DNA from 3 places in the Bradyrhizobium sp. Leo78 genome. Region 2 is predicted to be linked to each of the others. Evidence: riboswitches for the same ligand, from Rfam matches in the RefSeq annotation. Region 2 holds a riboswitch; each other region holds the start of a gene.
What was found. A riboswitch is a leader RNA that binds a small molecule or an ion and turns the genes downstream of it on or off. The one in region 2 is predicted to bind S-adenosylmethionine.

Region 1: another riboswitch for S-adenosylmethionine. It lies ahead of AC5ZG1_RS40820 (hypothetical protein); the one in region 2 lies ahead of AC5ZG1_RS16045 (O-succinylhomoserine sulfhydrylase).
Region 3: another riboswitch for S-adenosylmethionine. It lies ahead of metX (homoserine O-acetyltransferase MetX); the one in region 2 lies ahead of AC5ZG1_RS16045 (O-succinylhomoserine sulfhydrylase).

What each region holds. Positions count from the first base shown of each region.
Region 1 covers NZ_JCAMOT010000067.1:12,938-22,238, forward strand. Annotated here, with positions in the region: partial or broken gene AC5ZG1_RS40760 (hypothetical protein) at 451-773, shown strand; partial or broken gene AC5ZG1_RS40765 (SOS response-associated peptidase) at 776-1,504, shown strand; partial or broken gene AC5ZG1_RS40770 (hypothetical protein) at 1,661-1,881, shown strand; gene AC5ZG1_RS40775 (hypothetical protein) at 1,881-2,069, opposite strand; gene AC5ZG1_RS40780 (hypothetical protein) at 2,791-2,970, opposite strand; gene AC5ZG1_RS40785 (hypothetical protein) at 3,316-3,564, opposite strand; gene AC5ZG1_RS40790 (hypothetical protein) at 3,801-4,208, opposite strand; gene AC5ZG1_RS40795 (hypothetical protein) at 4,572-4,853, shown strand; gene AC5ZG1_RS40800 (hypothetical protein) at 5,234-5,479, opposite strand; gene AC5ZG1_RS40805 (hypothetical protein) at 5,683-5,964, shown strand; gene AC5ZG1_RS40810 (hypothetical protein) at 7,014-7,241, opposite strand; gene AC5ZG1_RS40815 (hypothetical protein) at 7,392-7,646, shown strand; gene AC5ZG1_RS40820 (hypothetical protein) at 7,768-8,025, opposite strand; SAM-I-IV-variant riboswitch at 8,467-8,567, opposite strand; gene AC5ZG1_RS40825 (hypothetical protein) at 8,891-9,148, shown strand.
Region 2 covers NZ_JCAMOT010000010.1:214,289-224,167, reverse strand. Annotated here, with positions in the region: gene AC5ZG1_RS16060 (hypothetical protein) at 1-93, shown strand, start outside; gene AC5ZG1_RS16055 (adenylate/guanylate cyclase domain-containing protein) at 181-1,593, opposite strand; gene AC5ZG1_RS16050 (2'-deoxycytidine 5'-triphosphate deaminase) at 2,163-3,221, opposite strand; SAM riboswitch at 3,378-3,457, shown strand; gene AC5ZG1_RS16045 (O-succinylhomoserine sulfhydrylase) at 3,529-4,713, shown strand; gene AC5ZG1_RS16040 (SGNH/GDSL hydrolase family protein) at 4,779-5,738, opposite strand; gene AC5ZG1_RS16035 (SGNH/GDSL hydrolase family protein) at 5,811-6,569, opposite strand; gene AC5ZG1_RS16030 (OpgC domain-containing protein) at 6,566-7,816, opposite strand; gene apaG (Co2+/Mg2+ efflux facilitator ApaG/CorD) at 8,043-8,435, shown strand; gene AC5ZG1_RS16020 (Hsp33 family molecular chaperone) at 8,554-9,552, opposite strand; gene argF (ornithine carbamoyltransferase) at 9,765-9,879, opposite strand, start outside.
Region 3 covers NZ_JCAMOT010000021.1:461-10,339, forward strand. Annotated here, with positions in the region: gene AC5ZG1_RS24535 (gamma-glutamylcyclotransferase) at 1-257, opposite strand, end outside; gene AC5ZG1_RS24540 (DUF2125 domain-containing protein) at 366-1,553, shown strand; gene AC5ZG1_RS24545 (prephenate/arogenate dehydrogenase family protein) at 1,659-2,594, opposite strand; gene hisC (histidinol-phosphate transaminase) at 2,591-3,688, opposite strand; gene AC5ZG1_RS24555 (chorismate mutase) at 3,699-4,547, opposite strand; SAM riboswitch at 4,855-4,934, shown strand; gene metX (homoserine O-acetyltransferase MetX) at 5,017-6,222, shown strand; gene metW (methionine biosynthesis protein MetW) at 6,222-6,890, shown strand; gene AC5ZG1_RS24570 (alpha/beta fold hydrolase) at 7,167-8,027, opposite strand; gene AC5ZG1_RS24575 (TIGR02594 family protein) at 8,286-8,933, shown strand; gene AC5ZG1_RS24580 (lipopolysaccharide biosynthesis protein) at 9,338-9,879, opposite strand, start outside.

The DNA.
Region 1 (9,301 bases), on a different contig from region 2:
GCCTCCTCGGAGCGCCTGCGGCTAGAGGCGAAACGTGACCGGATCGAAGGCGAGCGTCAGCGCAACATTGATCTCGTGATCAGGTACGTGATTTCCGAGGAGGATGCCAAGCAACGGATCGCCGAGCTGAAGCAGGAGCGGTTGCGCGTCGAGGCGGAACTGGCTGCCCTCGAGGAGGCCCCTACCCCCATCTCACTGCATCCAGCAACGCTGGACCGCTACATCGAGACCGTCAATGCGCTCGCCGACACGATAGCAAGCCATGCAAGCGCGGAGGACGACCGCGGCCCGTTGGTCGCCGACTTCAGGTCGCTTGTGCACAGCGTCATCGTCCACCCGAAAGGCCCGTGGGAAAGCTTCGAAGTCGAGGTCAAGGGAAAGCTGGCCGCCCTGACCGGCGGAGGGCTCCTTCCGGAGGCCCACCATAATAGTGGGTCATACGTGATAGCCCGCAGCAAAGGCAACGCACTTATCCGCCAAGCGGACCGATTGCTCTGCGACAGCTGGAACGAACGGATGTGGGCGGATGGTGAGCGATCGACCCTTCGCCGACCGTCCATCAAGCAATCAACGGCGGCTTCACTTGGCTTGAGATCGAATGCTCCCGCTGCAAGACACGGCGCGACATCGATCTGGCCGCCCTTCCTCACCCGCCGACCACGTTCGTGCACGATTTAGCTAGCCGCCTCCGGTGCAGCAAATGTGCTAAGGCTGGCCGGCGTCCTATGGCGGCTCTTCTTCAACTGACACAGCGCTCCGCTCCGGTGACGTGACTTTGTGCAATCTCTATTCGATGACGAAAAACGTCGACGCGATCCGGCGCCTATTTGGGGCCCTTAACAGCCGTGTCGGCAACCTGCCGTCATGCCGGGCAGCTTTCCGGACTATCCTGCGCCCATCGTCCGCAATGCGCCCGATGGGCGGGAGATCGTCATGGCGCGGTGGGGCACGCCGTCGTCGCAGAGCGCTCTTTTCGAGGCCACCAAAAAGCGCGCCCAAAAGCTCGAAGCCAAGGGCAAGACCGTCGACTTCAAGGCATTGCTCAGGATGGAGCCTGACAGCGGCACCACCAATATCCGCAAAATCAACAGCGCGCATTGGAAGCGATGGCTCGGTCCGGAGCACCGCTGCCTGGTGCCGTTCACGTCATTTTCCGAATACGACACAATCGACGGCAAGAAAGTGCCGGTGTGGTTCGCGCCGGACGAGCGCCGGCCGCTCCACGCGTTTGCCGGGCTCTGGACCAACTGGACGTCTGTCCGCAAGGCCAAGGAAGGCGAGATCACGGCCGACCTCTTCGGCTTCCTGACCTGCGATCCGAACGCAGAGGTCAAGCGCGTCCATCCCAAAGGCGATGCCGGTGATCCTGACCACCGCCGAGGAGTACGATGTCTGGATGCGCGCGCCTTGGGACGAGGCCGAGGCGTTGCAGCGCCCGCTTCCGGATGGTGCGCTCCAGATCGTTGCAACCGGTGAGAAGGAAGATCCGCCGCTCGCCGCCTAAGCGTGTATACAGGCCGGCGGAACAGGTGGACAAGCCGGAGCTACGGCAATTTGAATCCCTGGTCTGTGTTAGCAGCCCGGAACGGGGCACGGTCGGCAAGGATTCGTCCCCCGTCAGGAGCGATCTCATGCTGATGTTTAGGAAAAGCGGCCCGCGATCAGGACGCTGCGCGGCTGGGCGATCAGCGTGCTGCAGGAGGCTGGCGCCATACGCGCGTGCGAGGAGCACGGGTGGATGCAGGACCGCGCCGACCCCATGCTCGCGAGCGGGCCTTCGACATCGCACGTCGGGATTCGCCGGCCGGGGTCTCTCCGGTCGAGGCTGTCGCCGAGGTCCGCGATGTTCTGGATTCGATCGGCGAATCCTATCCGGAGTGTCAGTCCGAAACCGCCCAAATCGCCTCTTCCGTCACGTCGCACTCGCGGCGAGCCGGCGCCCGCAGGCGAGTGAGTTCGATCCACGCCAGTGCGGCGTTGATCCAGCTCTGCCGTTCGGCTCCATCGGCTTCGGCGGCGAGCTTCATCGCCGCAAACGCCTCGCGCTCGGGGTCGTACTCGACGTCCATGGGCTGAAGATAATCGCGGATGGTAAACGATTACGCATCGATGCGACCGTAGGAATCCGGGGGTGGCCAAGGCGACGGTAGACATCGCGGCTCCCGCGTTCTTTCGAGGATGACTAGGTGCGCCCGCCAGGCTCGCGCCAAGGCACGGGCTTGATTCATAAGATTCCGATGAGAGCGAAAACGGCGACCTCCCCCAGGAAGGCCAAGGTCATGATCGCGACCGTGAGAAACACATCGCCTAACGGCATGAGATTCATGGGCAAGGCCTCGCGTGTCCTGCGCCCCCCGTCGTGAACACGTGAAGCCGCCGAAAAGTTTCGGTTCCGCATGCCGGGTTCCGGGTATAGGGTCGCGACCGGGCAGGCCCTTCAACGGGGCAGATTATGCGGGTCCTTGAACTGTCATGCTGGTGCGTGACCGCGACGGGCCTAGTCGTGGTGGTCGCGGTCCTGACGCTACTCTGAAGTTCCGGCTCAGTCGTCCGGCCGCCGTCACACGGGCCCGGCCATGCTCAGAAGCTGCGAGACTGCGGTAACCAGTTGCCCGGCGAACGCTGTTCGAGACGACTTGCGACTTCCAGACCTCGGCGTCGCCGCTTCACGTAGACGACCGGAAAGTTGGGATCGATCCTGCCTGGGCCTGAATCGCAAATTCGTCCTCGACCTGATGCGGCCGGGTTCGGTCACGTGAGGGTCCTTTCGCCGCCGGCAGTCCTGGGGGATTAGCTGTCGCCGGCAGCATCGGGCGCTTCGTCGCCGCGGTCGGTCCGCGGATCCTCGGCCTGCTCCTTGAGATCAGCAGCCTTCTCGACCAAGCCCAAGGCGACCATCGGATCGGTGGTCGTCTTCGCGAACTTGAGCAGGGTGGCCGCCTGTCGGTTCAGATACTCTCGTCCCGCCACGTCTTGCTTTCCCAACAGGCGCTATTCGGATTTCAGCTCCCAAGCGGAAAGTACAACCTTAGCGATTCGTTCCGTGGAAATGTTCAAAAGTGAACATTGGCCGGAGACCGCAACCAATCCGATGTTCGAATGTTGGCAGAAGCCTAGCCCGGTCCGATGAGGAACCCGGTCTCTATCGACATCGCGGCGGAAATCGCGAGCCGCTGCGCCCGCGGATGCCCGTCGAGAGGGAACTTCCTCCGTCCCTGAAATCTCTGCTTGATCGGCTCGGTGCGTCCAAGGACGGAGCCACGTCACGCTAACGCGGATGCGCCGCAACCGCACGCGCAGACCCGGATTCAACCGTTATGCGATTTCGCCATCGAGTTGGTGGGCGAGAAGCTGGACGATGCGCGAACCCAGTCCAGCCGGATCGGTGCTGTCCTGAAGGCCGACGCCGTTATCGGACGCCGATAGTTCGATGCCGTCTCCTTTCGACAAAGAGACGAGGACGCTTCCCGGCTTGTGGCCCGGAAAGGCATACTTCAGCGCGTTCGTGAACGTCCTAGACGAGAAGATGATCGAAGTTGGCCTGCCCTGACCGAACATCCTCAATCAGGCTAGCCAGTCGGATCTGTTCGTAATCCTTAGACCACTCTCTCCTTCGTCCGAGTAGGTGCGGATGATAGTTAGGCTGTGCGCATGCGCGTAAGCTCAATGGCGGCAGCTTGGTTTTGGATGGAATACCTCTGTTTGTCCGTCGACATACAGACATACTGGGCTGCAAGCAGGCGTCTTTGAACATTCGCCAAATGAGTATTGCGGCGGGGGACGGGTGCATTAATCATCAATCAAAGCTCCCGGTTGCGCAGCGTGCTATGGCTCAGTTTATCCAACCCCATCGACATGGGGTTGCAGTAGAAACCTGTGAGCTTCTTGCTTGATAGCAGTACAAGCTGACGCTTTAGCCTGATCAGGAGATTACCGATTTGCCTATTGAACGAGTTGATATCGTCAGTCATTAAGAAATTCAGCGCCCTCTCCGCATTCTGGATCGCACTTCCACCAACCGCAGCCGGTCGGTAGGACGTCGCTATGAGATTTTTGTTGTCCCTCTCTGTGACCGCACTCGTAGCGATCGGCGCCTTCACGGCTATCCGGTACATCGCCGGGAACTGACGGGGTGGTGCCGTCGCGCCAATACGCTCGGGTCTTGTAGCTGTGCGCCGCACGAGCCCGCCAACGCCGAGCTTTGTCAAGCCACTCACATCAGCCTAGATCCCTTTCCACAGGGTAGCGGAGTCTTCGATCGTCGCCTCCGGAATAGCATGCTATGCACGCCGAGATCGGTACGCTTGCAGGGAACTCACCGTGATAGAGCTATGGCAGGCAGTGCCCCTTCTCTACGCGCTTGGCTTCACCTGCTGCATGATTCTTTTCGCCTGCAAGGGAGGTTGAGGATCCCCGTCTCGCCCGCTACCTACGGGAACACTTGGCTCTCGTGCGTCCGCGTGGAACGAAGACCTTCGGCCAGCGTCGAGTCTTAGCGCTCCAGGCTTCGGCCCCCGCTCTCATGGCCGGAAGTAGTGCTAAAACCATCCCTCAAACCTGAGGGTAGAACGATGCCCACTTACAAGGTTGCCTATCTGCATGAGCAGGGGCAGGACTTGATTATTTTCCCTGTGGAAAGCTCGTTCGATAGCCAGCCGCAATCTGTTCAATCGCAAGAGTTGATCGCGATGGAGCGGCGGGCGCATGCAGCGGGGCTGCAGGGTTTCGCCGTCGTCGTTTGGGATGCTGGCGGTCGGATGGGCTTTATAGGACCGCCGCCATTGCACGACTTTCTTAGCTCAATCGATCTTCAGTTGGTGATGTCGAATTTAAACCGAGAGGTTTCCTGGTAGCCATATCTTTCGGCCAGGCACGCGAGTTACCTTCATCACAGCCGCATTCGTCGTTGATTTGCCGCCGCGCGCAGCCCGGCATCGGCGGTTCACTGCGTCTCGCTAGATAGGAACCAAACCAAATCGGTCCGTGATCGTCGAGTCTCGGCTTCCGGCTATCAGCCCCCTAAGCCCCGGCCGGAAGAAAACCTGTCACCACCAGGTTGGCGGCCCCAGCCCCAAACACACTGGGGCCGTTTTGTTATTGCAACACCCTCGCCCGATCCGGTTGGATGCGACCAGCGGACGGGTGGCGTCGTTTAACTCCCGGCGGTCTATTGGCTCCCTACTTAGCAAGGAACGCGGGCTCGCGGCCGAAATGCGCCGGCCAGGGCCGGCCTTTACGTCATCAGCTTGTGCACTTCGCCAGGCTTGAGATGTAGGTTTTGCAGCTCTTTCAACTGCTGGCGTGTCAGGTGTCCTGTCGCAAGCTCCGCTGTCCAGCCTTCCGGGACAGCCGTCAGAACCAGGGTAAGTGCTTGGCTCGGTTTAGCTGCGACTACCCAAAGTTGCCTGCTTGGGCGGGTCACCGCATCATCGCCCGTTGCTTCAACAATCGTAAATTCGGTACCGAATGACTCAGCCATGAACGTCTTAATACCGTGCCGCCCGCTTGGTTCAAAAAGCCACCGATAATGCTAGCTTAGGACAGCAGACGGACACCACCGACTGCGGACCTCTGCAATCCGCTAGGTCTGGGCGAGACCCGCCGGCCGGTCACTACCCGTCGTCAAAGCTCATTTCGGTTATGCGCCAGAATGGTATTCAGGGGCTCTAGCGAGGTGACGCGATGGACAAGTTCAAGATCAAGATCGCGCGTATCGAGATGATTTCGCCCAACGAACGGGGTGAGGACGTTCGCTTGGTGTTTCAGTTCGAGAGCGGTCAGATCCGTTTTTCATTGCCAGTCGTTGTGAACTCCCGCGAGTTTGACGACACCGAAGTTGTCGAAGTTGCGCGAAGCAAACTGTATGACGTCTTCAGGCAGCTTTGCAGTCAATGCAAGGGCTGGCGGTTATCGGATGACGAGCGTCGAGAGCTCGCAAGCATCAACACGCGGCCAGCCTCGTAGGCTCGGCGGTCGCGCAATGGCGGAAGAGGTGAACGACCCGACGAGACGCGATATGAAGGCTGCCATTGACCACTGGAATGTTGACGGTCGGGAGCGCATATCGCGCTGTATGGTCAACTTCCCGCGATGCGCCTGCTTGAAGTGAAGCTGATTGCTCTTTTCCCGCGGAAGTGGGAGTGGCAGGTCTGGGAAGCCGACATGCTGTTGATGAGCGCCCATGAGACTTCGCGGGACGCGGCTCCGATTGAAGGGAATAGCGCCCTGTTTTACTTACTTCGGCGTCCGACATGGCGATTCGCAGCGCCTGACTCGAATTATGTCGACTCCCGGATGAAAAGGGCGTCTAGTCGCTTACATCATCGCGCTGCCCCCGGCTCATATCGGTGACTGAGAGTTCGGTAACGCTCCCGCCAAATCGAACAGGGAGTAGTGGCATGTCGCATCGTCGACGTTTCAAGTTGTCATCATCCACATTCGAATACCGCCTAACGCAAGAAGCGATCAGCCTGCGCAAACAGGCCGAAGGCATGCCCCATGGCATTCGTCGCGACGAGCTTCTGCGGAAGGCCCGCCAGATAGATGCTGCCTCTCACGTTAATAAGTGGCTGACTTCGCCAGGAGTGCGGGCTCCGACATAAATTCCAGTGCTCAAGCCCGGATAGAAGCCGCAGTATCAGCCCCATACCGATAGGTGATAGCCGGTGTAGTCGACCTTCTAACGGTTCGACGCCCGGCCCAACGCTTCGGCTACGCGCTGCTAGGAATTCAGCCAAGGAGAATTGACATGAAATGGAACAGCAGAGTTCTCCGTTCCTACAACCACAAACTCGAATGCGCTTTGCTTGTTGCGTTGCTGGGTGTGATCACTTTTTGGCTCGCAGTCTGATCGAATGCCACTGCCGCGCTACCACTCGTTAAATTTCCCGGCGGTGCGGAGCGCCGTTCGCCCAAAGGCAGGTCCACCATTCGATTCGGATCGGATTGAACATGAAAGCGTCGTGCGTGCTCGCATTGTTATGACGCTGGACAATTTGATTACATTGCGAGATCTATTGAACAGTTCGATGCGGCAAACGCCAGCTCCTTCCGCCAGTAGCCGGGCCATCAAGGCCCATTAGCGGCGCGCTCGGTATGCTGCCATGCGAAGCGGCGACGATTTCAGCGTCAGCAACGAATTTTCGAAGCGAAAGCAAATCCGACATCTTTTGTGCGAGCACATCGGTATCTGACGCGAGTTGCTCGCAAAGCTCTTTGGCACTGCGTGTTGAAGCGCGCATACCAGCCGCCCTCCTTCTTTGGAAAGGAAGTAACCTGATATGACCGGGAAGGTTCGGTAATTAACTTATTGTACCTTTATTTTTTATATATCATTTAATTTCACATTAAATGTCAGTCGGCAATAGAGGAGAAGGCAATGAAGGTCGGTTTTGGCGCAATTTCCCCTGTCATTGCAGGCTTGCGCAGGCGCGCGCGGTCAGAACAAAAACGTCAACGGAGCCCCCGGGCCGATCGCAAAGCCAAATAGCCTTCTCAAAAATCCCATAAGCTCTTCCGCCAAGCAGCTGGCGCACCTGACTCGCCGCCTGCTTTCTTTCAGCAGCTTCGGCCTCAAGCTGTTGGTTGAACGCGAGGAGTTCGGCGAGGCGACGCCGCCGTCCCGGACGATAATCAGCGAAACGTAAGTCGCTTTCGGTCGATAGTCGCAGCCTCGGCTCTCTGATCATCCTTCATCGTCATGCCACGCCATCTCTACTGTTAATCTCTTCGCAAAAGGCGCGAAGCTTCGCCGGTCCCCCGCCTCGCTTACAGTAACCACAATAAAATTGGTTGCGAGAGGCAGATATCTCGATGAAATGCTTTCGGCGCGCACAATCCGCAATCCAGGCGATCGTGTTGTGGCCTGCAGGTCGGAGATTGGAGCTGAAGGTCTCGCGCCGCAGTGATAATTGTGGCCTCATTACCATGCTGATCCACTTCTGCCGCCATCGTATTCCGTCTTAACTCCTGCTCGAAGGCATCAACAATGCCCGCCATCTCTTGGCTTGTCAGCAGGCCGGCCATGTAGGGCGGCTCCGAGCCTGAAAAATGAAGGCGAGAGCGGAGTAGTCTGTTCATTAGGATGCTCGCCGCTCCGCGCGGACTTCCGGCGCGAGCCGCTCCGGTCACACAGCCACAACTGATCTTCCGCTTGATCCAGTCGCGATCGCCGCGCTCACGTGCGGTTAGACGCTCCCGCGTGGAGTTGTCAGTGGATGTAGTCAGCGACCACAGCCGGTCACCGCGGTCATCAAGTGCAAGAAAAAGAGCTTCGTGAATAGTGTCGATTCCGACGTTTAGGTGCCATGCTCCAGCAAACACCGCGTGATCGGGAATATCCCCCTTGATGCTGTGGCTGATGACTCCACGGATCGACGAATGCGCCCTGGTGCTTATCGGGGCGATCCAAAAACATGTCAGACATAAAAATAGCCTCCGTCGCACTGGCGAGGAGGCTGACGGCCGCGCGACCCGTATCGTTGCCGAATTGGCCGCATCTCCTTGCGGAAACCACCTTGCCCGGGATGGCAGGTCGGCGAGGCGTCAGCCTCTTCTTGATGCACGATCAGTATAGCAGGTTCGGATAGTTCTTCCAGAGCGGTCACTAGCACCGCAGTCGGGCGGATAAAGAGACCCGCCCCTCTGCGGATCGGGACCGCGGACTTGGGCGACTGCGGAGCCGGGCCGCTCTCGGAAGCTTGCTAAATACGAACTAGGGTACCGGACGCGTTTGCGGCTTCGCCCTGCCATTTTGGACGGTCATTGGCTGCCCTACTGACACAACGAATCTTTGGGCGGCCGATTGCCTCGATGCGTGGTGGCTTAATCGGGACGTCGAGGATAGTGGTGCGCTGTTGCCGTAGTCTGCCGGATGCATCGGAGCGGGGCGATGGTGTCGCAGTTGATGATGTTGATCTTGTGCGACATCGTTCAACGCGAATACGCATACGAGCAAGCACAAGGGCTTCCCGAGGCTAAAGTTGGCGTGTCAAACGCTTTTACGAGGAAGCAAAAAATGGACCGCAACGTAGCACGAAGAACAATTGGAATTTCACCTATCGGTCTTGATCAGAAGTGGCGCGCGCATAGTCAAGTTGGAGCGATCGTCCTGAACGGTCACGCTGATGCAGATGTACTTTCAGCTTAACCCGCTCGTAAATCTCTCTTGCTTGAGCAACAAGTCTACCGCTTCGATGATTCCATTTCATGGATGTGCATTGCAATACGCGATCAGTTCACGCTCAAGCTCTTTCAGGCAAGCCCGGGGCACGGTAGCCAAAGAGCCACGCCTGCCGCGGCC
Region 2 (9,879 bases):
CAGCGGGCTGATGACGATCAGCTCAGGCGCAAACTGAATATCTGCCAGAACTGTGTTTCGCCGAACCAGAAAGGCAAGCCGGCAGGCTTTTAATCTGTGAAGCCCGTCCGACGTCGGTCCCCGGCCGCAACGGAAAGGGCCATGTCGCCGCTGGCGGCCAACCGGGCTAAAGTGCTCTGGTCAGCTTATCGCGAAGATGGGCATGCGCTCGCCGACACCGCGGAGCGTCATCACCTGAGGTTGGGGATCCACCCCGCGCGACGAAATGAGTCGGGCCGATTCCGGATCCTGCACCACCGCCTGGGTGGCGAAGATGCTGTCGCCTGTGGCCAAAGCCTGCACCCGCGATGCGATGTTCACCGTCTGGCCGAAGTAATCCTGCCGGTCGTTCAGGTTCACGGCAAGGCAGGGCCCCTCGTGAATCCCGATCTTCAGGATCAGTTCCTCCGCGCCCCGCCGGACATTCAGCGCTCGCATCGAATCGCGCATCTTGAGGGCGGCGGAGACGGCGCGGTGCGGCACCGGGAAGGTCGCCATTACGGCGTCACCGATGGTCTTGACCACGGCGCCGGATTCAGACGCCACGATTTCGTTCAGGATCTGGAAGTGCGAGCGCACCAGATCATAGGCGACGAGATCGCCGACCCGATCGTACAGGTCGGTCGACCCCTTCAGGTCCGTGAACAGGAACGTCAGGCTCATGATCTTGAGCCGCTGCTCGACGTCGAGGGTCTCCGTCCGATAGAGGTCGCGGAATGTCTGGTTCGTCAGCAATCGCTTGGCGGTAAGGAAGGGGCGCCGGCCGCCGATCAGCCGCTCCAGCTCCGGGCCCGTCACATAGACGCCGACCAGAATCCGGCGCTCCGTTCGGTTATCCAGCAGAAGACGCAATGGACCCGGAGACAGGGTGATGCGGCTGAGGCCGGTAGGGGCGTTCATGAAGATCATCGAGAGCTCGCGGCGTTCCGCCGTCGGTTCGCCTGAGGTCTCGATCAAATGGGCACTATGGGTCACCGGGTCGAAGACGATCACGGGCTGCGCCGGAAGTTGCAGAGCCAGAATCATCCGTTCGCCGGCGTGCAGCTCGATCGTCTCCAACACAGCCTTACTGGCGAGCTCGGCGAACGCGTCCGGCCTGGGGGAGACGACCCCCGTCCCGAAAAAGACCTGCCGGTGATAGTCCCAGAAGCCGAGTTCGTCCGGAGAGTGGGCGGCGATGCGGCGAATCCGTGGGCTGACCGTGAAGCTGACCTCCACCGTTTCGTCCAGCACCGGCTCGCTCGCCACCCCGCAGAAAGCGCAATGGTAGTCCTCCTTCTGCACGCTCCGCAACGTGGCGTTGGCGCCGAGGATGCCGCCGCAGCTCGGACATAGAATGTTCCAGGACATCTCGAACAGCCCAAGCCGCGATGCGTGCAGAAGGGCCGCGATGACCTTTTCCTCGTCCAGGCCGCTGCCGGCAGCGAAGGCCACGGCATTGAGCCGGGCGAGTTCCTCGTCACGGCCGTTCTGGACGAGATTATCGACGGCATCGACCACGACCGGGTCGGCCGAGCGGCGCAAGGCGTCGAACAGGGTGTCGCGATCCTGCATGTGCCGAGCATACCTCAAATGTCCGGCGACGACATCCGGCCGCTAGGGTCGAAGTGCGTCGATAGCGTGGGCTATGAGAATACCGACGCTCAATATAATCAGACATGAAATTACTGCATCAAACATGCCTTTAGGGGATGATCTCGTCCCTGATCAGTCAAAAGGATTCGACCGCAGGGGAACATTTCCGGCACTGTCGATGCGTCGAGGCCACAACCCGGCATCATGTGAGACCAAGCGAGCGCTACGCGGCCTCGAACACGATCAAAATTGTCGTTTCCCCTTCCGAAGGGTGGCGGCTACGACCGCGGTCGACAGGTTCTGATGGCTGACGGCGCCAAAGGCGCTCACCCGGAGAGCAATAGGTCAGTGCAATGGCAACAAGTCCATTGAAGGCGAGCCAAGCCGCAATGACCCCGAAACAGGTTACAGTGTAGTCCACCGACCACCCATCAAGCCGTCGCCCCCTGAGATAGGCCACGACGTCTTTGTGTCGTTATGGTGGTCACAAGGAATGTAATCTGTGATTCAGGCTAACCGTACCAAATGAGCAACAGGAGATTTCGCGATCACACCCTGAAATGCTTCGAGAGCTTCAGGCCCTGGGCCTGGTAGTTCGAGCCGATGCGCTGGCCGTACATCGCATCGGGCCGGGCCAGCATCTTCTCATAGACCAGGCGGCCGACGATCTGGCCGTGCTCGAGGATGAACGGCACCTCGCGCGAGCGCACTTCCAGCACGGCGCGGGCGCCCTGCCCGCCGGCGCCGGCATAGCCGAAGCCGGGATCGAAGAAGCCGGCATAGTGCACGCGGAATTCACCGACCAAGGGATCGAACGGCACCATCTCGGCGGCATAGTCCGGCGGCACCTGCACAGCTTCCTTCGAGGCGAGGATATAGAACTCGCCGGGATCGAGGATCAGGCTGCCGTCGGGGCGCGCGCGGATCGGCTCCCAGAAATCATCGACCGGATAACCACCGCGGCGATCGACATCGACTACGCCGGTGTGGCGCTTGGCGCGATAGCCGACGAAGCCGCCGGAATTCTCGCCCGAGAGATCAACCGAAACCGCGACGCCATTGGTGAGATCGGCATCGTCGATATCGACCAGGCGTTCGGCGTCATGTAGCGCATCGAGCTCGTTGGCGCTGAGGATGGCATCGCCGGTGCGGAAGCGCACCTGGGACAGCCGCGAGCCCTCGCGCACCAGGATCGGAAACGTCTTGGGGCTGATCTCGGCATAGAGCGGGCCGTGATAGCCGGCACCGATCATGTCGAAACGGCGCGTGCAGTCGGCGATCACGCGGGTGAAGACATCGAGCCGCCCGGTCGAACTCTTCGGGTTCGCAGCTGCGACGATCTCCGGCGGCAGAGCGAGGCTCTCGAGCAGCGGCACGATGTAGACGCAATTGGTCTCCAGCACCGCGTCGTCGGCGAGATCGATCTCGTGCAACTTGAGCTCGTCGATGCGCTCGGCAACGGTGGCGTCGGGACCGGGCAGAAAGCTCGCGCGCACGCGATAGGCGATGTCGCCGAGGCGAAGATCGAGGCTCGCGGGCTGGATCTGGCTCTCCACAAAGGGATAGACCGGCAGGATCAGGCCCGCGTCCGCCATCGCCGCGATCATGCGGTCGGGCAGGATCCCATTGGCATCGTCTTGCAGTACGAACGACACAGACGCGGTCCCTCAAGACGGCTTAGAGCCATAAAAGGCCCAAAAAATGGATTTTATCGGTTAGCCGATGCCCGCCTTGACGGAAAGGGCGGGAACGAATATCAGCATGACTTATCCCGTGGTGATTTGAGCCGGCCGGCTTGCAGCCACGTTAAATAAGTCGCTAAACAGGCCGGGGACCTCAGCGATCCCGGCCCTTCAGGCCGGTTTTTTTGTGACCATTTTCCCAAGGACGAAAATGGTCACGTTGGAGGTCCTAATGTCTGCAGCTACACGCTACCGCCCCGAAACCCGGCTGGTTCATTCCGGAACGCTACGCTCACAATTTGGCGAGACGTCCGAAGCAATATTCCTGACCCAAGGGTTCGTCTACGCCACGGCCGAGGAATGCGAGGCGCGATTCAAGGGCGAGGATCCCGGCTTCCTCTATTCGCGTTTCTCCAACCCCGACGTCTCGATGTTCGAGCGCCGCATGATCGAGCTCGAGGGCGCGGAAGCTGCGCGCGCGACCGCGACCGGCATGGCGGCGGTGACGACTGCGATCCTCGCGCCGCTGAAGGCCGGCGATCACGTGGTGGCCTCGAAAGCGATGTTCGGCTCATGCCGCTACGTCGTGGAGGACCTCTTGCCGCGCTACGGCATCCAGTCGACGCTGGTCGACGGGCTCGACCTCGACCAGTGGAAAAAGGCGATCCGGCCGAACACCAAGACCTGCTTCCTGGAGAGCCCGACCAATCCGACGCTCGACGTGCTCGACATCGGCGCGATTGCCGAGATCGCGCATCAAGGCGGCGCACGGCTGATCGTCGACAATGTGTTCGCCACTCCGATCTGGCAGAGCCCGCTGTCGCTCGGCGCCGACGTCGTGGTCTATTCCGCGACCAAGCATATCGACGGCCAGGGACGGTGCCTCGGCGGCATCATCCTCTCCTCCGAGGCGTTCATCACCGAGCATATCCATAACTTCCTGCGCCAGACCGGGCCGTCGATGTCGCCGTTCAATGCGTGGATACTGCTGAAGGGGCTGGAGACCTTGGCGGTGCGCGTCCGGGCGCAGACCGAGACGGCAGCGAAGATCGCGGATGTGCTCGCAAGCCATCCGAAGATCACGCGGCTCATCTATCCGGGCCGCGCCGATCATCCGCAGTCAGCCACCGTGAAGAAGCAGATGCGGTCGGGATCGACCCTGATCGGGTTCGAGGTGAAGGGCGGCAAGGCCGGCGCATTCCGCTGTCTCAACGGGCTCAAGATCTCGCGCATCTCCAACAATCTCGGCGATGCCAAGAGCCTCGTCACCCACCCCGCCACCACGACGCATCAGCGCCTGGGGCCGGACGCGCGCGCCGAGCTCGGCATCAGCGAAGGTTTTATTCGTTTCTCCGCCGGCCTCGAGCACGCCGACGATTTGATCGAGGATTTTGCCCAGGCGCTGGAGGCGGTGTGATTCAGGCGAATGGCGCGTGGCGAGTAGGGTCAGCCCTATTCGCCACTCTCCATTCGCTTTCAGCCTTACATCGGCCGATACGTCCGCACATCCGCCGGCACGTTGACGCCGAGCTTGATCTGACCGACCGACTTGATGATGTCGTCGCCAAGCAACTGGGCGAAACAGGCATAGCCCCAATCGTTCATGTGCAGGCCGTCGGCGATCACGAAGCTGTCGATCGGGATCGACTGTTTCTCGTGCCAGTCGCGCATCACTTCAAAACGCGGGAAGATGCTGACATGGCGGAGCTCGGCGATGTGGTTGAGCAGCCGGATCATCTTGTTGGCGCTAGCGGCACGCTCGGTGACGCGCGGCGAATATTGGGGATCGACCAGCACGACGTCGGCGCCGGCCGACTGGATGCGCGTCACGCCATCCTCGACCATTTTTTCGGTCTCGCCGGGGTCGAGATTGCGCAGCACGGCATTGGTGCCGACCTGCCAGATCACGAGGTCCGGGTGGGCGTCGATCACCTCGGTCTGCAGCCGCTGCATCATTTCCGGCGCGTCCTCGCCGCCCCGGCCGCGGTTGACGACGCGGATGTCGGCGCCGGGATACTGCCGGTGCAGTTGCGCCGCGAGCCGGTTTGGATAGGTGAATTCCGGCGCCGAAGAACCATAGCCCTGGGTCGAGGACGAGCCGAAGGCGATGATGGTGACCGGCTGGCCCGCGGCAAGCTTGCTCGCGACATGGGGCAGCGAGCCCATCGTTTTCGAGACGCCCTTCGGCGGCAGGCAGGGCACGCGACGGAAGATGTCGCTGGCCGACTTCGCGACCTCCTTCACCTTGTCGATCGCCTTGCCGGCGATGCCCTTCTGGGCATCAGCCTCGGCGGCGGCCGCAGCACCGGACGAAATGGCCGGCGTGGATGGTCCCGATTTGTCGGATGGGGGGCGGGATTTCGCGCCGTCAGTAAGCGCGGCATGCTGGTCACCTTGCGCAACTTGCGCGTGCAGCGGCGAGGTCACAAGCATGGACGCCATGACGGCGGCGGCCGCCACCAGGCATGTGCTTCGACAAAAAGGGCGGTAGGTCCTCATTAACGCTGGTTCCCTTTAGTTCTGCTGCGCCGGTCCGAGGTGGGCCGCGTCGATCACGAATTTCGACAGCGCACGGCCGAGACAGGCATGCACCCGCTTGGCCAATTCCACGCCGTGGGCGGAGCTGAACAGGTCGAAATCACCAGCATCGTTCCAGTGATGCATGATGGCGAAACGATCAAACAGCGGGACATCATGTTCGTGCGCCGACACCCGCATATTATCTAGGTATGGTGATCCGGAAATCATGCTTTCGGTGCGGGGGCTGTACTGAAGATTGACCAGAACCACGTCGGTTCCCGCCTGTTGCAATGCACCAATTCCCGCGTCCAGAGCGCTGCGAAAGTCGTCGGGATCGGTAGCTCGGATGGCATCGACGGTTCCCGTCTGCCAGATCACCAAAGTAGGCCTTTTTGCTTCTACCAGCTTAACAAGGGTGTCGGCTGTATCCCCCGTGGTTTTGGCGCCCTGCAGTTCTACGGACAGGTTAACGGTCGTGCTGGGCAGGCTTTCCTTCAGCGCCGCCTGCAACTTTGCCGGGTAGGCGCTGGCCTCGGAAGAGGGAATCGTGGAGGAGCGGCTACCGACCACCAGCACATTGAGGGGCTGGCCGCTTCGCACCGCCTCGGCAACCTTGCGCAACGAGCTTTCGGTGGCCAGCAGATTGGCCGGGACGTCGCAGATCTGCTCGGGATCGCCGGCGCGTGCCGGGGCCGCCGACAGATAAACGGCCAGCAATGTCAGGCCTAGCATAGTCCATAAGCCGGACTTCATACCGCCCCTCCCGCCAGGTCGGCATTGCCGCCGGCGCTCTTGTATCGCGCGGCACCTTTGTCGGCGGAGTGTTTGTACCACGAAATCACCCACGCCATGGCGCACATGATGACAATCCCGGTGACGCTGACCAGGAAGTGCATTCCGGCGCCGCCGGACACCTCGGCCAAGATGAAATGCCCGGCAAATGCCAGGAACACACCAAGGCAGAATATCTCAAGGGAGTGCTGGCCGCAGAGGATCAAAGGTCGCAGCCAAGGCGATTTCAGGCCCGGCCAATCCCGGGGCAGGACGCGGACGGTGATGGCCGCCAGCGCCAGGAAATGGGCAAAGCGCAACACGTCTAGATCGGTCTTGTTGATCGGATACATCCACTGCTCGATGCGGCGCGGCACGATGTGGCCGAGCTGCGGCAGATACCAGGACAGCGTGACCAGGAACGCCGCGAACAGATAGACAATGCAGATCCAGAGCGTGATCGGGGAGGCCAGGATGCGCGACATCCTTCTTGCGCCGCCGAGCGCGCACCAGGCGCCGAACACGAACAATAATTGCCAGGCGAACGGATTGAACGCCCAGACGCCGTTCGGATAGGCGCTGAGATAGAGGTCGAAATGCCAGGTCAAGACGTAGAGGCCGGCCGAGAGCGCCAGCGTCACGTCGGTCCGCCATTTCATCAGCCACAGGATCAAGGGTAGGAACAGCATTAGCACGATGTAGAGCGGCAGCACGTCCATGTTGACGGGACGGAAGCGCAACAGCAGCGCCTGGACGATGGTGACATCGGGCTGCTTGAGGAAATCCATGATCCCCATCTCTTCGGTGTAGAGCGGGTTCTCGAAGCGGGTGGCGACGTAGGAGATTTCCGCAAGAAAGATCGTGAACAGGAACACGTGGGCGACATAAATCTGCCAGACGCGGCGCAGGATGCGCGCGGTCGCCACCACGAAGCCGGCCTGAAGCATCGCACGGCCATAGACGAAGGCCGCGGTGTAGCCGGAGATGAAGATGAAAATCTCGGTCGCGTCGGAGAAGCCGTAATTGCGGATCGTGAGCCAGGTCAGAATGTTCGTCGGCAAATGGTCGATGAAGATCAGCCACAGCGCGAGCCCGCGGAACAAATCCAGCCGCAATTCGCGCTCGGAGGTCGCGGGCATCGTGATCGCGGGCGCGGCGGCGACCGCTGCGCTCGCGTCCTTGGCGTCGGCAAGCTGCGTTCCGGAAATTGGATCGGCAATCGACGTCATCGGGCACCATGACCGTGCGAAGTTTTGCGCCGCCCCGACTCAAAAGGATAATATCCGCCCGCCACTTGCGGACAAGATACGGGATTGACGCGGATGCTCGCGCCTTTAGAGCGGAACTATGGTCAAACGGGGATGAAAAACAGTAACCGCCCAACTTCGTCACCAAGTGCGACGATTGGTTCCGACGGACTTATTGGCTATGATGCGAGTTGAGGAGACTGGAAAAGTGTACCGCGCCGTCACCCGCGACATCGAAGTCACCGTCGAGCCGAACTTCCTGCCGGAACGTTCGTCGAGTGAAAACCGGCAATATTTCTGGTCCTACACCATCGTCATCACCAATTCCGGCACCGAGACGGTGCAACTGCGCACCCGATACTGGCTCATCACCGACGCCACCGGCCGCCAGCAGGAAGTGCGCGGCGAGGGCGTGGTCGGCGAGCAGCCGGTGCTCGCGCCGGGCGAGCGCTTCGAATACACTTCGGGCGTGCCGCTGCCGACCGAATCCGGCTTCATGAGCGGCCGCTACCAGATGGTGAGCGAAAGCGGCGAACGGTTCGAGATCGACGTGCCGACATTTTCGCTCGACAGCCCGGACGGGAAGAGGGTGCTGAATTGACGAGCGCTCGCGCTCGTCATCACCGGGCTTGACCCGGTGATTCATCTCTTCAAAAGAATTTTTCAGGCGAGATGGATGGCCGGGTCAAGCCCGGCCATGACACGCGGAGTTTAGCGCCCTACTCCACCCCGGCCTCTTCCGGCGTGAATTCGTACACCGACGAGCAGAACTCGCAGGTGACGACGACCCTGCCGTCCTTCACCATGTCGGCGCGGTCCTTCGCCGTAAAGCTTTTCAGCATCGAGGACACCGCCTCGCGCGAGCAGGAGCATTGCGCGCGCAGCGGCAGAGGCGTGAACACGCGCACGCCGCGCTCGTGGAACAGGCGGTACAATAGCCGCTCGCCCGACAGATCCGGATCGAGCAGTTCGACGTCCTCGACCGTTCCGATCAGCGACTGCCCCTCGACCCAGGCATCGTCTTCCGGAACCTCATGGGCGGCCGTTCCTTCGGGCGCATCGCCAGGATGCAGATCGGCCTGCCGCGCGCGCTCCGGCGCCTTCGGCAGGAACTGCAGCAGCATGCCGCCGGCGCGCCAGCGAACCTTGCCGCCGTCGCCGCCGCGCCATTCCTCGCCAACTGCAAGGCGCACGCGCGTCGGGATCTGCTCCGAGCGCAGGAAATACTCATGCGCTGCGTCCTCGAGGCTGCCGCCATGGAGCGCGACCAGGCCCTGATAGCGGCTCATGTCCGGCCCCTGGTCGATGGTCATCGCGAGATGGCCCTTGCCGAGCAGCGCGCCGGAGTCGAGCCCGTCCTGCAATCGCGTCGCATCGTAGCGCGCATAGGCGCGCAGCCGATCGGGCGCCTTGAAATCGACGATCAGGAACGAGACCGGGCCGTCGGTCCGGGTCTGCAGGATGAAACGGCCGTCGAACTTCAGGGATGAACCGAGCAGCGTCGTCAGCACGATCGCCTCGCCGAGCAATTTGCCGACAGCAGGCGGATAATCATGCTTGTGCAGGATGTCGTCGAGGGCGGGACCGAGCCGCGTCAGCCGCCCACGCAGATCGAGTGCATCGACCTCGAATGGCAGCACCGCGTCGTCGACCGGAACGGCCGATGGCGCCCGGGTCGGTGTTTCCGTGATCTTGATGTCGGGGGATTGTGAAACCATGGCGCTCTATCTGGGGTCTTGAGAGGCGAAACGAAAGGGGTTCACATCTATCGTTGTTAGCCGTCATCCCCGCGAAAGCAGGGATCCATAACCACCGATGTGAGCATTGTGAAAAGCTGGGGCCGCAGCTTGATGCAACAACTCACATCGGTGGTTATGGATCCCGGCTCGCGCTTCGCTTGGCCGGGACGACAGCTATCTTGGCGGCGCGCTTACGCGACCGCGTCAAAACACCAGGCCAGAATGCCCTTTTGCGCATGCAGGCGGTTCTCGGCCTCGTCGAACACCACCGATTGCGGACCGTCGATCACCTCGTCGGTGACTTCC
Region 3 (9,879 bases), on a different contig from region 2:
CTGCGCCGCTTGGCCGCGACGCGGAACGCGATGCCGCGGCAGGCGCCGCCGCGGTCGAGCCCGAGCACCAGCCCCGGCTTTTCCGGCGTGCCGCGATGGTCGAAGGAATACACGCAGAGCGCGCGATGCTCGCCGATCAGCCGCGCCTGCACCTGTTCCTCGAAGTCGAAACCCGGCTTCCACATCAGCGAGCCGTAACCGAATACCCAGAGGTCGCTGTCACCTGATTCGGGCGGGGAGAGGAGTTGCGCGGACATCGGCGCAAGGGCTAGCAAAAGCGCGGAGCGAAGCGAAGCGGTTTCATCGGCTTTCCGGCCGGCATTTGCCGCTTACATTTGCCAAAATTGACAGCCAGAGGTCGCCGCATGCCTGATATGACCCCCGCGCCGCACCGGCGCTCGCGTTGGCGTCTCTTTGCCGCCCCCGTCCTCGTCCTGATCCTCGCCGTGGCGTGGAGCGCGTTCTGGTTCTATGCCTCGTCCCAGGTCTGGGTGCAGGCCGATGCCTGGCGCGCGCAGGAGGCGAAGGCGGGCCGGGTCTATGATTGCGGCAAGCGATCGGTCGCGGGTTACCCCTTCCGTCTCGAGATCAGCTGCGAGGACGCCAGCGTGACCTTGATCTCGCAGACGGCCGGCGCGCAAACGCCGTTCACCGCGCGGCTCGGCGAGATCCTGGTGGTGGCGCAGGTCTACGACCCCACACGCGTGATCGCCGAATTCAAGGCGCCGGCGACGCTCGCCGAGCGCGGCGCGCAGCCGTCGCTTGCTGTGAACTGGCGCTCGGGGCGCGCCAGCGTGGCGGGCCTGCCGGCGGTGCCGCAGCGCGCCTCGCTGGTGTTCGACGATCCCGCGATCGACCGCGTCAACGGCTCGGTGCAGACGCCGCTCGGCCGCGCCAGCCACGTCGAGTTGCACGGCCGCCTCGCCGAAGGCTCCTCCCTGGACAATCCGGTGATCGAGACCGCGCTGCAGATCAATGGCGGCAGCCTGCAGGACGTGCATCCGGTGCTGGCAACGCCGTTCGATGCCGACATCCGTACCAAGATTTCCGGCTTGAAGGACTTCACGCCAAAGCCGTGGCCGGAGCGTTTCCGCGAGATCCAGGCCGCCGGCGGCCATGTCGAAATCGTGCAGTCGCGCATCCAGCAGGGCGAGATGATCGCGATCTCCGCGGGTACTTTGAGCCTCAACGCGAGTGGCCGCATCGAGGGCGAATTGCAGATGACGGTCACCGGCCTCGAGCGCGTGATCCTGGCGCTCGGCATCGAGAAGATGCTGGAGGAGGGCGTGCCGCAATCAACGCTCGACCGCGTCGCGCCCGGCGTGAAGACGCAGGACCTCAACAATCTCTTCGGCGCGCTCGACCGCGCGGTCCCAGGTCTCGGCAAGATGGTCAAGCAGAACGCCAATGTCGGCGTTGCCGCCAGCATCAATTCGCTCGGCAGCGAAGCCATGCTCGAAGGCAAGAAGGCGCGCAGCTTCCCGCTGCGCTTCGTCGACGGCGCAGTGCTGCTAGGCCCGATCAAGGTCGGACAAATCCCGCCGCTGTTCTAGCTTCCGTAGCCCGGGTGAGGCGCAGCGCAACCCGGGGTCTGCTGGTGACGCGGATAAACCTGCCCCGGATTGCGCTTCGCTCCACCCGGGCTACCAAGCCCCGCGCTATTTCTTCTCCAGATTCGCATGCGGCCGGCCGAAGTCCGGCGCGGCCGAATCCTGGCCGATCTCGACGATGCCGCGGCGGATGGCGCGGGTGCGGGTGAAGTGGTCGAACAGCGCTTCGCCGTCGCCGCGGCGGATTGCGCGCGTCAGTTTCGAGAGATCCTCGTTGAAGGTGCCGAGCATCTCCAGCACCGCGTCCTTGTTGCTCAGGAACACGTCGCGCCACATCGTCGGATCGGACGCCGCGATGCGGGTGAAATCGCGGAAGCCGCCGGCGGAGAATTTGATCACTTCCGACGACGTCACCTGCGCCAGCTCGTCGGCGGTGCCGACGATGGTGTAGGCGATCAGATGCGGCAGGTGGCTGGTGATCGCGAGCACGAGGTCATGATGATCAGGCGTCATGATCTCGACCTTGGCGCCGAGTGCGGCCCAGAAGTCGCGCAGCCTGTCGACCGCGCCCGCCTCAGTGCCCTCGGGCGGCGTCAGGATGCACCAGCGGTTGATGAACAACTCGGCGAAACCGGAATCGGGACCTGAGTGCTCGGTGCCCGCCACCGGATGCGCGGGCACGAAGTGCACACCATCGGGGATATGTGGCCCCATGTCCCTGACGATGGCGCCCTTGACCGAGCCGACATCGGAGACGATGGCGCCCTTCTTCAGGTAAGGCGCGATCTCCGCCGCCACGGGTCCGCAGGCGCCGACGGGAATGCAGAGGATGACGAGATCGGCGTCTTTGACCGCCTCCGCATTGTTCTCCACCACGCGGTCGACGATGCCGAGCTCGGCGACCCGCGCGCGCGTCTTTTCCGAGCGCGCGGTGGTGACGATCTCGCCGACGAGCCCCTGCGCCCGCGCGCCGCGCGCGATCGAGCCGCCGATCAGGCCGAAGCCGATCAGCGCGATGCGTTGAAAGTGCGGCGCGGCGTTCACTTCTGATCCATGAAGTCGCGCAGGCCCTCGACCACGAGGCGGTTGGCCTCCTCGGTGCCGATGGTCATGCGCAGCGCGTGCGGCAGGCCGTAATTGTTCACGGCACGCAGCACCAGTCCGCGCTTGGTGAGGAACGTGTCCGCGTCGGCCGAGGTCTTGCCCTTTTCGGTCGGGAAATGGATCAGCACGAAATTGGCGACGCTCGGCGTCACCTTCAGCCCGAGCTTGCGGACCTCGTCCGTCACCCAACTCCGCCATTTTTCGTTGTGCACCCTGGACATCTCGACATGCGCGGTGTCCTCGACCGCGGCCACCGCCGCGAGCATCGCCGGAGTAGAAACGTTGAAGGGGCCGCGAATCCGGTTCACCGCATCGACGATATGCGCCGGGCCGAACATCCAGCCGACGCGGAGCGCCGCGAGCCCGTGGATCTTGGAAAAGGTGTGGGTCATGACCGTGTTCTCGGTCGTCGCACACAGTTCGAGGCCGAGGCCATAGTCGTTGCGCACCACGTAATCGGAATAGGCGGCGTCGATCACCAGGAGCACGTCCGACGGCAGGCCTGCGCGCAAGCGCTTGACCTCGTCGAACGGCAGATAGGTGCCGGTCGGGTTGTTCGGATTGGCGAGCCAGATCAGCTTGGTCCGCGGCGTGACCGCCTCAAGGATCGCATCGACACTTGCGGTGTAGTCGGTCTCCGGCACGACCACGTTCTTGGCGCCGTTCGCCTTGGTCGCGATCGGATAGACCAGGAAGCCGTGGGTGGTGGAGATCGCCTCCGAGCCCTCGCACAGATAGGTATGGGCGAGCAGGTTGAGGATTTCGTCCGAACCGGCGCCGCAGATGATGCGGCTCGGGTCGAGGCCATAGGCGCGGCCGATCGCCTCGCGCAGCACCTTTGAGGTGCCTTCCGGATAGTCCTCGAGATGTTCGGCGGCGTGCTTATAGGCCTCGATCGCCTTCGGCGAGGGACCGAAGGGCGTTTCGTTGGCGGAAAGCTTGAACACCTTGCGCCCCGGTTCCGCCACCGGGCTCTTGCCGGGGGTGTAGGGCGCAATATCGAGGATGCCGGGATTCGGCACGGGGCGGGACATCTCTAACTCTCTAGCTCCGGACTGTAGGGGCGGGGGGCACCGTATAGCGCGTTGCGTGGCTGCCGACGAGTGCCGATGAGCGCACCGAGGCCCCGGCGCGGATCAGGGCCATTTTGATCTCCTCGAAGCCGCGGCCGGCGACCGATACCAAAAGCGCCGCGCCGTCGAAGGCCGTATCCGGCACCGCGACGATCTCGGCGAGCGGGGCCAGCGCGCGGGCGATCTCGGCGTTCCAGCCGGAGACGCGGACGCTCCACATCTCGACCTCGGTCACCATCGCGTCGTCGGCGACGCGCGAGATCACGAACACGGGCAGCGCCGCGGGATGATCGGCGCGCTCCAGGAACGGCAATCGCGCGATGATCTTCGGCGCGCCCTCGGCCTCGAGGTCGATCCACCATGGCGTGCGGCTGGAAATGGCCGACACCAGCGCGAGGTCGCCCTTCGATTTCGCCACCGCTTCGACCGCCGCCTGCGCGCTGAAATGCGAGACGTAAGGCACCACGAAGCCGAAATGGAAGCGCGCCGAATCCCGCATCATGGATTCGCCGACCGAGACATCGGCATGCACCGAGAACGGCGCCTGGACATAAGTGAAGGTCGAGATGATGACGCGCCAGATGCTCTCGATGGTGTCGAGCGGCAGGATGCCACGATGGCGCTCGACCAGGCTGCGCATCATGGAGGCCTCGCGCGCCGGCCGGAATGCGGAGCCGACTTCCTGGGTCTGCTTCACCCTGATCAGGCGGTCGATGATGTCGCCGCGCGCCATCAACAGGCGGTGGACCTGCTCATCGATCGCGTCGATCTCTTTGCGCAACTCGGCCAGCGAGGGCGGCGCCGGAGGCGGTTTTGACATGCTAGGGCCCGTCGTTTCTCTTCAATCAGCAAGCAGACTCTTCACCTCTCCCCGCCTGCGGGGAGAGGTCGAAATTCAAGCGCAGCTTGAATTTCGGGTGAGGGGGAGCCTCCGCGAATCCGTCTGGTACCGTGTTCGCGGAGAGAGCCCCTCACCCCAACCCTCTCCCCGCAAGGGCGGGGAGAGGAAGAAAGTGCGAGCCCCCGTTCTGTCCCATGGGGCCAGATGGCGCAAGCTCGGCCTAAAGGTCACGGTTAGGTTAACGGCCCCACTTGCCTTGACGCAGGCCGGGTAAGGGACTACTTTCCCAGCACTCCGTGGTCATTTGAGCCGGCCGGCTTGCAGCCACGTTAAAGAATTCGCTAAACAGGCCGGGGACAGATCGATCCCGGCCGAACCTTTGTTCAGGCCGGGTTTTTCATGGCCTGATTTCTGTCCGGGACCTCCGCGTCGGAGGAAGGCGCCACAAATGACCAAGGTGCAGTCGATCAAGAGTCCGTCGATTCAGGGTGAGGATCGCGCCCATGAGGCCGATCATCCGTCCTCGCCGGTGGCGAAGTTCGGCATGGATCAGCCGTTGAAGCTCGACTGCGGCATTGACCTTGCGCCGTTCCAGATCGCCTATCAGACCTATGGCGAGCTCAATGCCGAGCGCTCCAACGCCATTCTGGTCTGCCACGCCCTGACCGGCGACCAGCATGTCAACAATTTGCATCCGGTGACCGGCAAGCCTGGCTGGTGGGAGACCATGGTCGGCCCCGGCCGGCCGCTCGACACCTCCAGATACTTCATCATCTGCTCCAACGTGCTTGGCGGCTGCATGGGTTCGACTGGCCCTGCCTCGCTGAACCCTGCGACCGGCAAGGTATGGGGCCTGGATTTTCCGATCATCACCATCCCTGACATGGTGCGTGCGCAGGCGATGCTGATCGACCAACTCGGCATCGAGACGCTGTTCGCGGTGGTCGGCGGCTCCATGGGCGGCATGCAGGCGGTGCAATGGGCGGCGGCCTATCCGGAGCGCGTGTTCTCGACGCTCGCGATCGCCTGCTCGACGCGGCATTCGGCGCAGAACATCGCCTTTCATGAGCTCGGCCGGCAGGCCGTGATGGCCGATCCGGATTGGCGTGGCGGAAGCTATGTCGACCAGGGCACGCATCCGCATCGCGGGCTCGCGGTCGCGCGGATGGCCGCGCATATCACCTATCTCTCTGACGCGGCGCTGCATCGCAAGTTCGGGCGGCGGATGCAGGATCGCGAGTTGCCGACATTCTCCTTCGATGCCGACTTCCAGGTCGAGAGCTATCTGCGCTACCAGGGCTCGTCCTTTGTCGAGCGCTTCGATGCCAACAGCTATCTCTATCTGACGCGCGCGATGGACTATTTCGACATCGCCGCCGACCACAATGGTGTGCTGGCGCAGGCGTTCCGCGGCGTCGAGACCCGCTTCTGCGTAGTATCGTTCACGAGCGACTGGCTGTTTCCGACTTCGGAGGCGCGGGCGCTGGTGCACGCGCTGAATGCCTCCAGCGCGCGGGTCTCGTTCGCGGAGATCGAGACTGACAAGGGTCACGACGCCTTCCTGCTCGATGTGCCCGAATTCTTCGACATCTCGCGCGCCTTCCTGCACTCGGCGGGCAAGTCGCGCGGCCTTGGCGATGCGGGGCTTAAGTGATGGCGCTTCAGGAGCAAACTCTGCCGCTGCCCGGCTTGGCGCCGCAGGCGAGCACGAGCCTTCGTCCGGACCATCTTCTCGTCGCCGAAATGGTTGAGCCCGGGTCGCGCGTGCTCGACGTCGGCTGCGGTGACGGCGATCTGTTGCAGCTTCTGGAGAGTCGCGGCATTGATGGCCGCGGCATCGAGCTGTCGCGCGAAGGCGTCAACCACTGCGTCGCCAAGGGACTCGCGGTGGTGCAGGGCGACGCCGACACCGACCTCGGCAACTATCCCGACGATGCGTTCGACTACGTAATCCTGTCGCAGACGCTGCAGGCGACGCGGCAGCCGAAGGCTGTGCTGGAAAATCTCCTGCGCATCGGCCACCGCGCCATCGTCTCGTTCCCGAATTTCGGTTTCTGGAAGATGCGGCTGCAGCTTTTGATCGGCGGGCACATGCCGCGCACCGAAAATCTGCCGGCCACCTGGTACGACACCCCCAACATTCATTTCTGCACCATCAAGGATTTCGTGCAGCTCTGCGACGAGATCCACGTCAAGATGGAGCGCGCCGTCGCGCTCGACCTCTACGGCCGCCCGGTGCCGCTGAACCTGCCGTGGTGGGTCTGGAACATGTTCGGCGAACAGGGCGTGTTCCTGCTGAGCAGGGGCGGGAAGGGACGCTGAGTACTCTCCCCGTCATTCCGGAAGACCTCTCCTCCGTCATTCCGGGGCGATGCGAAGCATCGAGCCCGGAATCCATTTCCTCCACGAACTCTGCGGCTCGATGGATTCCGGGCTCACGCTTCGCGTGCCCCGGAATGACAGGCTAAACTGTTGCCGCGAGCACCTCCCCTCGTCATTCCGGGATGCGCCGAAGGCGCAGGCCCGGAATCCATTGCGCCGCAAAACGCGTGGATGAATGGATTCCGGGTTCACGCTTCGCGTGCCCCGGAATGACGGTTACACCATCGACCGCGGATCGCGCGGCAGCCACCTTCCCGCTTCCACCAACGCAATAAACCGCTCGACCATCTCGTTGAACAGCGCGGGTTCCTCGAGATTGAGCACGTGTCCCGATTTCGGGAAGAACGTCAGCCCCGCCGCGGGCAAATGCTTCTTCAAAAACAGGCTCGGCTCGACGCAATTGTCGTCCTCGTCGCCGCAGATGATCAGCGCCGGCGTCGGCACGCGTCCGATCGCTTCCGCCATGGTGTAGATCGAGGGCCGGCCGCCTTGAAAGCTACGCATGGTGTTGGCCGATCCCTTGGCATCGTGGCGCGCGAGTGCGGCATAGAAGTCGGCATGTCCGCGCGGATCCTTGACCAGGAACGGAATCCGGCCCGGCGCCTCGCGCGTCACCTTGGCGACCGCTTCCGATCCAATCGTCTCATACTGCTCGGCATTGGCCCGGCATTGCGCACGGAAGGCGTCGAGGTGTTCGAGACTTGAGCCGGAGCCGACGCCTGCGAGCGTCATCGACATCACGCGCTCGGGCGCATTCAGCGCAACCTGCAGCGACGAATAGGAGCCCATCGACAGCCCGACGAAATGCGCGCGGGCGATGCCGAGATGATCGAGCACTGCGAGCGCATCGGTGTAGAAATGCTTGTAGCTATAGACCTCGGCCGATGGCGGGACGTCGGAGGGCGTGTAGCCGCGCGCGGAATAGGCGATGCAGCGGTGGCCGCGCGAGAAATAACGCATCTGCGGCTCCCAATTGGTGTGGTCGGCCGCGAACTCGTGCAGGAAGATGATTGGCGTTCCGCTCCCAACCTCTTCGAAATAGAGGCGGACATTATCCTTGGCGACGGCATAGGGCATTTTAACCTTTTCCTTCTTGTGAGCCTGCGCGGCGAGGATTGCAATTAACCTTCACGGCTGCAATGCGGCGGCATCGTTTCTTTTTCGCCGCCAAATGTTCGCGAAATCGTCCCGCAATTTTTCGCCGCAGCGCGGCACGACATCTTTGTCTTGCCACATTGAGCGGCACAAAACGCGCTGCGGCTGTCATCCAGATGTCATCCACAGACGGGCGCACCTGGGAAAACGGGGGTGTAACAGAAGGAAAAAATGGGAAGTATGGTTCAGTTGCGTGCGTTCCGCCGGTTGCTTCGAGTTCTGGCGCTGGCGTTGTGTTCGACGGTTATCGTCGCTTCTATTTCTCCCGCTTCGGCACGGCCTCATCACGGCGCAGGGCGCCACGCCAGGGCCTATCATGCCGGTCATCATGCCAAGCATCACCATGCGCATTATCGTCACCGCCACATGACGCGCGCCTCGCGCTGGGAGCGCGGCGTAGCGCGGATGCAGGCGCAGGATCTTGCCGATAGCAATGCGAGTCTGTCGCCGGAGCCTCAGCAGGCGGCAAGCCTCGGTTCGTCGAACATCGTCGATGAAGCCCGCCGTCACCTCGGCGGCAACCCGACCAGCCGCGGCAGCCTGTGGTGCGCGCGCTTCATGAACATGGTGCTGCAGCATTCGGGTTATCGCGGCACCGGCTCCGACATGGCGAGCTCGTTCGCCCGTTACGGGCAGCGAGTCTCCGGCCCGCAGGTCGGTGCCATCGCCGTGATGTCGCGGGGACGCCGCGGCGGCCACGTCGGCATCATCACCGGCATCGATGCCAAGGGAAATCCGATCATGATCTCCGGCAACAACGGCAACCGCGTCCGCGAAGCCCCGGTCTCCCGCGGCCGCATCTACGCCTACGTGATGCCGACGAATTAGCCGCTACACTCTCCACCGTCATCCCGGGCTCGATGCTTCGCATCGCCCCGGAATGACAGCCTTCGTCATTGCGAGCCAACGGGTCGCCCGAACGCGCGCCCGACGACAGGCTCCGCGAAGCAATCCATGCCTCCACTTGCGGCGCTATGGATTGCTTCGCTTCGCTCCACTTCGCGGTCGGTCGCAAAGTCGTCGGCATCGATCGAAGCTATGGCGTCGTCGATCGCGCACAGTTTGCCACAAGTGACGACATGGGCGTCGCCTCGCAGTTCACTCTCGATTTGCTCCGCAACGGCAGCAAGCTCGCCTTGCGAGCCTCGGCCACGCCTGAACGCGTTCCAGAAGATCTTTCAGGTCTGCTGCGGTCATGCTGCGATTACATGTGGCGCGGCCCGGGATTGCTATCAGCCGGAACCGATCTTCCCGAACGCCAGCACGTGCAGCCCGAGCCGCCGGCGGACGATCCAGAACAAGAGCACGGTCTCGAAGCTCAGCGACGTCGATATCGCTATGGCGGCGCCGTGGCCGCCGAAGCGCGGTACCAGTGCGACGCACAGCACCAGGTTCATGACGAAGGCGAGCGCGTAGGCGAGCGCGCAGATCTTCTGGTGGCCGAGCATGTTGAGCAGACGTTCGACCGGGCCGATTGCAGCGCGCACCACGAGGCCGATGGCGGCCAGGAACATGATGTCGTAGCCGACGACGAATTGCGGCCCGAACAGCCAGAGCAGCGGCTTGCCAAAGGCGAGCAGGAGGACGGTCGCGGCGAGCGAAGGCCAGAACGTCCACTGGATCGCATGGGTGACATAGGCCGATAGCCGCGCCTTGTCGCCGAGCGCGTTGTATTCGGCGAAGCGATGCGCCGTCGTCGCCGACATCGCGTAGTGGATGAAGGACACCAGCGCCAGCGTCTTCACCACGGCAAAGTAGACGCCGACCTCCTCGG